Aquabacterium sp. OR-4: one gene and its partner. The protein of the gene in region 2 binds, or shares a complex with, the protein of the main gene of each other region. Links are inferred from orthologs where the notes say so. Each region holds a gene or a part of one and is shown on either strand. Other genes may lie near its edges.

Region 1 (3,220 bases), on a different replicon or contig from region 2:
GATCTCGGGCTTGAGCAGCAGCTCTTCGCGACGCGTGCCGCTCTTGTTGATCAGGATCGAGGGGTACACGCGCTTCTCGGCCATGCGGCGATCCAGGTGGATCTCGCAGTTGCCGGTGCCCTTGAACTCCTCGTAGATCACCTCGTCCATCTTCGAGCCGGTGTCGATCAGCGCGGTGCCGATGATGGTCAGCGAGCCGCCTTCCTCGACATTGCGCGCGGCACCGAAGAAGCGCTTGGGACGCTGCAGCGCATTGGCATCCACACCGCCGGTGAGCACCTTGCCGGAGCTGGGCAGCACGTTGTTGTAGGCGCGGGCCAGGCGGGTGATGCTGTCGAGCAGGATCACCACGTCCTTCTTCAACTCGACCAGGCGCTTGGCGCGCTCGATCACCATCTCGGCCACCTGCACGTGGCGGGCGGCGGGTTCGTCGAAGGTGGACGAGATGACCTCGCCACGCACGCCGCGCACCATCTCGGTCACTTCTTCCGGACGCTCGTCGACCAGCAGCACGATCAGGTGAATCTCGGGATGATTGGCCACCAGCGCATGCGCGATGTGCTTCATCATGATCGTCTTGCCGGTCTTCGGCTGGGCCACCAGCAGGGCGCGCTGGCCCTTGCCGATGGGCGCGATCAGGTCGACGATGCGGCCGGTGACGTTTTCTTCGCCCTTGAAGTTGTCACGCTCGAGCTTGAACGCTTCCTTGGGGAACAAGGGCGTCAGGTTCTCGAACATGATCTTGTGCTTGTTCTCCTCGGGCGTGAGGCCGTTCACGCGGTCGACCTTGACCAGCGCGAAGTAGCGTTCGCCGTCCTTGGGCACCCGCACCTCGCCCTCGATCAGGTCGCCGGTGTGCAGGTTGAAGCGCCGCACCTGGCTGGGGCTGAGGTAGATGTCGTCGGTTGACGCCATGTAGCTCGAGTCGATCGAGCGCAGGAAGCCGAAGCCGTCGGGCAGCACCTCCAGCACGCCGTCGCCGAAGACCTGCTCGCCGGCCTTGGCGCGCTTCTTCATGATGGCGAACATCAGCTCCTGCTTGCGCAGGCGCGAGACGTTTTCGATCTCCAGCGCCTCGCCCATGGTGATGAGTTCGGAGACGTGGAGCGCCTTCAGTTCGGACAGATGCATCGGGGTGTCACCCTGGGGTGGTTGCCGCGCGCCTTGCCAGGGCGATGGCGGCCGGAACAGATGGCCCCTGTTGCGCGCCCCGCTGCCGCAGCCTGGCGGGCTGCAGCCGGATCGCCACCACGGGGGCGGCGAAGCGGGTCGGGGTCACGGGGGAGGGGCCGAAACCACGCGGTTCAAGCGCCGGGCTCGGGCCCGGGTGGCGTGGTGGCAATGGGCCGGTGGCGCCGGTGCGTCGCTTGTGGCGACGCGCTGAAACCGGCGCTATGGCTGCAGATTATAGGTGCGGCTCGATGAAGGCGGTCAATTGCGCCTTGGTCATCGCACCCACCTTGGTGGCGGCCAGCTGACCGTCCTTGAACAGCATCAGCGTCGGGATGCCGCGGATGCCGAACTTGGCCGGCACTTCGCGGTTTTCGTCGACGTTCATCTTGGCCACCTGCAGGCGTGCGCCGTATTCCTTGGCCGCCTCGTCGAGGATCGGGGCAATCATCTTGCACGGCCCGCACCACTCGGCCCAGTAGTCAACCAGCACCGGCGTGCCGGACTGGAGCACGTCGGCCTCGAAACTGGCGTCGGTGGTGTGCTTGATCAATTCGCTGCTCATCGTCTGATTCCTTGGCGGCTGGGCCCTCCATGGGGAGTCAAAAGATTGTGGCACAAAGGCTTACGGCACCACGGCTGGCACGGTCTGTGCCCCCGGGCTGCGGTGTGGCGGCGGCAATCAGGCGGCGTGATCGGCCCCTGTTCGGGCCATCAGCGCGGTGTGCAACGCGTCCAATCGGGCCGAATCCGCCGATCCGACCGCCATGCCTGCCCCCGCCCCCTCCGATCGTCCGCCCGCCGGCCAGGCTGTGCGCAAGCTCGGCCGCTTTCAGCTTTTGCGTCTGCTGGCCAAGACCCAGCGCAGCATGCTGTGGCTGGTGCAGGCGCCGGACACGGCCGGTGAATGGGTGCTGGCCATGCCGCGCCAGCAGCCCGAGGGCGAGGAGGCCATGCGCCACTGGCTGCAGTCGGCGCAGCGCGCGGCGCGGGTTGATCATCCCGGGCTGGCCACACCGGTCGAGATTGGCGAGCAGGAGCGTTGGCCGTACATCGCCTACGCATGCGGTGACGCCGTGCTGTTGCTGGAGCGCGTCAGCGGCAAGGGCTTGCTGCCGGCCGATTTCGTGCCGGCCGCCACCCAGGCGCTTGAAGGCCTGGCCATGGCCCACGACGCCGGGCATGCCCACCTCGATCTGCACGCCGGCATGTTGTTGCTGCGCAGCGACGGCGGCGGACAGCTGATCGGCCTGGGCGTGGTGCAGGCCGATGCGGCCGCCGGCCTGCAGGCCCGGCGCCAGGAAACCGAGCGCGACCTGCTGGCCTATGGCCTGGTGCTGCACCATGCGCTGGCCGGTGCGCCGGCGCTCGATCAACCCGATGCAATGCTGGCGGCGGCCTCGATGCCGCCGCAGGGGCGCGAAATCGTGCGCCTGCCCTGGGTGGAGGGCCGCGCCGTGCCCGAAGCCCTGCGCGCCATCGTCAACCGTGCCACCGACCGGCAGGAGCGCCAGCGCTACCGCAGTGCGCGCACCTTCGAGCGCGCCTTGTCGGGCTGGCTGCGCAGTGCCAGTGACGGCAACCTCGGGCCGCTGGCCGTGCTGGCCGACCGCATGCGCAGCGCCGGCGTGCTGCCCGGCATGCCGGGCGGCGCGCGCCGCGCGGCGCGGCTGATGCAGATGGACCGCGACAGCAGCGCCGCGCTGGCCGAGGTGGTGCTGGAGGACGTGGGCCTGTGCTTCGAGCTGCTGCGCCAGGTCAACAGTGCCGCGGTGCGTGGCGTCATGGGCGCCGGCAGCGGGCCAATCCTGACGGTGCGCCGCGCCATCGCGCTGATCGGGCTCGACAGCGTGCGCCGCGCCGCGCAGGTGATGAAGCCCTGGCCGGGCGTGCTCGATTCGGCCCAGGCCGACGAGCTGAGCCGCCAGTTTGCGCTGGCGCGCCAGGCCGGGCGCATTGCCCGCCAGCTGCGGCCGGCCGGCTACGACGCCGAGCTGTGCTACCTGCTGGCGCTGCTGCAGCGCCTGGGCCGGCTGCTGGTGCAGTACCA
Region 2 (3,220 bases):
TCCGGCCGAGGTGCTGCAGCCGGCCGGGCTCAAGGCCTTGCGCGCGGTGCTGCCGGCCGAGGTGCCGCTGTGGCCGGTGGGCGGGGTGTCGCCCGGCAATCTGGCGGCCTGGCGCGCCGCGGGCGCCCACGGCGCCGGCCTGGGCTCGGCGCTGTACCCCGAGGGCGCCGGCGCGGCCGAGGTGGCCACGCGCGCGGCGGCCTTCATCGCGGCCTGGCGGGGCGGCCAGGCCGGCTGAGCCGCAGGGCGCGGCCGGCCTGCCGGCAAGCCGCCCTGGCCACAAAGCGCAAAGCCCACCGCAAGGGTGGGCTTCGATCAGCCAGGATGCAGACGGGCCGCGCAGCGCGGCCGGCCGATCACTTCAGCTTGATTTCCTTGAACAGGACGTGCTTGCGCGCCTTCGGATCGAACTTCATGAATTCGAGCTTCTGGGGCGTGGTCTTCTTGTTCTTGTTGGTCGTGTAGAAGAAACCGGTACCCGCGGTGGATTCCAGCTTGATCTTTTCGCGTCCGCCTTTGGTGGCCATGGTGTGCTCCGAGAGTGCGTGGGGTTAGCGAACGGCGATCAGAGCGCGTTCTTGGCGCGCAGGTCGGCCACGACGGCGTCGATGCCCACCTTGTCGATGAGGCGCAGCGCCGCGTTGGTGATGCGCAGGCGCACCCAGCGGTTCTCGCTCTCGACCCAGAAGCGGCGGTACTGCAGGTTGGGCAGCCAGCGGCGCTTGGTCTTGTTGTTGGCGTGGGAAACGTTGTTACCCACCATCGGGCCCTTGCCCGTGACTTGACAGACGCGTGCCATGACGCTTCTCCAGACTCTGAATGACTGTTGCAGGCACGGCAGCCAGAGCACGGGAAGTGGACACTGCGGTCCGCGTCGCCTGGTGGCTGCCCTTCGAATTGCGATCTGAGCCGACCCCGTTTGGGGCTCGCTTGGAACCCGCGTGGAACGCAGGTGTTGCCCTGAAAAATCAAAAGCAACGCGCCGGCCGAATTCGGCAAAGACGATGATTATAGCCAGAAATCGCCAGGCGGGCCAAACAGCGCTTTTGCAATGGCCCGGGCGCGCGCCGGGCCGCGCTGAGCCGGCCCGCGTCCGCCCGGCGGGTGAGCCCGCGCACCCGCGAGCCCGGGAGCCCCGGCTTCAGCCCTGCTGCTCGAGAAAGCGCTGGGCGTCGAGTGCCGCCATGCAGCCGGTGCCGGCCGAGGTGATGGCCTGGCGGTAGATGTGGTCCTGCACATCGCCGGCGGCAAACACGCCGGGCACGCTGGTCATCGTGGCCAGGCCGTTGAGGCCCGAACGGGTGACGATGTAGCCGTCCTTCATCTCCAGCTGGCCCTGGAAGATCTCGGTGTTGGGCTGGTGGCCGATGGCGATGAAGCAGCCCTTGAGCGCGAGCTCTTCGCTGGCGCTGCCGTCCACGGCCTTCAGGCGCACGCCGGTCACGCCGCTGGGGTCGCCCAGCACCTCGTCGAGCACGCGGTGGGTGTGCAGCACGATCTTGCCGGCCGCCACCTTGTCCATCAGCTTGTCGATCATGATCGGCTCGGCGCGGAACTTGTCGCGGCGGTGCACCAGGTGCACGGTGCTGGCGATGTTGGACAGGTACAGCGCCTCCTCGACCGCGGTGTTGCCGCCGCCCACCACCGCCACCACGTCGCCGCGGTAGAAGAAGCCGTCGCAGGTGGCGCAGCCCGACACGCCGCGGCCCATGAAGGCCTGCTCGCTGGGCAGGCCCAGGTACTTGGCCGAGGCGCCGGTGGCGATCACCAGCGCATCGCAGGTGTAGGTGGCCGAATCGCCGGTGAGGGTGAACGGGCGCTTCGAGAAGTCGACCTGGTTGATGTGGTCGAACACGATCTGCGTGTTGAAGCGCTCGGCGTGCTTCTGGAAGCGCTCCATCAGCTCGGGGCCCTGCACGCCCATCACGTCGGCGGGCCAGTTGTCGACCTCGGTGGTGGTCATCAGCTGGCCGCCCTGGGCCATGCCGGTGACCAGCAGGGGCTTCAGGTTGGCGCGGGCGGCGTAGATGGCCGCGGTGTAGCCGGCCGGGCCGGAGCCCAGGATCAGCAGCTGGGCGTGGGTGGGAGTAGCGCTCATGGTGAAACTCGGTTGATGGCCACCAGCGCGGGTTGGCCGGGGCAAGGCGCAAATTCTGTCACGCGGGCTTGTCCGGCGTGGCGCAGGGCAATCAATCGGCACAATAGAGAAATCCGTACAGAAATGCGGTGGTATGTCGCCGTTGCTTTGCGTTACGGCGCGTCGAAACCACCAGCACACTGCCGGCACACGGTAGGAAGGGAATCACGATGTCGATGTTGAGCAACCTGGATCTGATCCGGCGCGTGCCACTGTTCTCGATGCTGACCAATGATCAGGCGCAGGCGATCGCCGACAGCGTGGTCAAGCGGCGTTTTCGCCGCGGCGAGCTGGTGGTGGAGCAGGGCCGCAAGAGCAACGCGCTGTTCATCCTGCTCAACGGCCGGGCCCGCGTGCTCACCGCCGACAACCGCGGCCGCGAGGTCATCCTGGCGGTGCTGGAGGCCGGCGACTACGTGGGCGAGATGAGCCTGATCGACAACGAGGCGCATTCGGCCACGGTGCGCTGCGAGGTGCAGACCGACATGCTGATCCTGGGCCGCGCCGATTTCCAGCGCTGCCTGCCCGAGCATTCGTCGCTGAGCTATTCCATCCTGCGCGGCCTGGTGCGGCGCCTGCGCCATGCCGACCGGCAGATCGAATCGCTGGCGCTGCTGGACGTGTACGGCCGCGTGGCGCGCACGCTGCTGGAGATGGCCGAAGACGTCAACGGCGTCAAGATCATCCGCAGCAAGGTGTCGCGCCAGGACATGGCCAAGGTGGTGGGCGCCTCGCGCGAGATGGTCAGCCGGGTCATGAAGGACCTGGAGGAGCGCGGCGTCATCGAGACCCAGGAAAACGGCTCGGTGATCATCAAGGAACGTGCTACCCAGGAGTAGCCCGAGGGCAGGCCCGGCGCGCCGCACGGCGTGAGCCGGTTCCGCCTGAATCCACGGCGCGCCGCACGGCGTGAGCCGGTTCCGCCTGAATCCCCGGCCCGCCGCCCGGCGTGAGCCGGGGGTGGCACATCCCCATGCGCCACAATCCGGCGCATGACTTATCCGCTCGGTTCCCTGCGCGGCGAGGGTGCTGCGGGCCTGGCCTCGCAGCGCAGCGCTGACGCGGCCGCCACGCCCTCGCGCC

The links.
Region 1: the proteins of trxB (region 2) and trxA are in contact, whole or in part, in a crystal structure (PDB 1F6M), measured with the Escherichia coli proteins. The link is inferred for Aquabacterium sp. OR-4 from one-to-one orthologs.

Annotation. Positions count from the first base shown.
Region 1 is NZ_JAOCQD020000002.1:819,735-822,954, reverse strand. What follows is about bases 71-2,975. They hold trxA (thioredoxin TrxA), read right to left. Parts: upstream 1,736-2,975; coding sequence 1,406-1,735; downstream 71-1,405. Other genes in these bases: N4G63_RS15920 (HDOD domain-containing protein), read left to right, coding at 1,938-2,975; rho (transcription termination factor Rho), read right to left, coding at 71-1,131. Outside these bases: more of rho, read right to left, coding at 1-70; more of N4G63_RS15920, read left to right, coding at 2,976-3,220. UniProt on the Escherichia coli protein: Participates in various redox reactions through the reversible oxidation of its active center dithiol to a disulfide and catalyzes dithiol-disulfide exchange reactions.
Region 2 is NZ_JAOCQD020000001.1:2,499,451-2,502,670, reverse strand. The notes cover bases 121-3,025. They hold trxB (thioredoxin-disulfide reductase), read right to left. Parts: upstream 2,099-3,025; coding sequence 1,142-2,098; downstream 121-1,141. Other genes in these bases: N4G63_RS10795 (Crp/Fnr family transcriptional regulator), read left to right, coding at 2,308-2,976; rpmB (50S ribosomal protein L28), read right to left, coding at 566-799; rpmG (50S ribosomal protein L33), read right to left, coding at 357-527; N4G63_RS10815 (2-dehydro-3-deoxy-6-phosphogalactonate aldolase), read left to right, coding at 121-238. Also shown: more of N4G63_RS10815, read left to right, coding at 1-120; N4G63_RS10790 (DNA translocase FtsK), read left to right, coding at 3,130-3,220.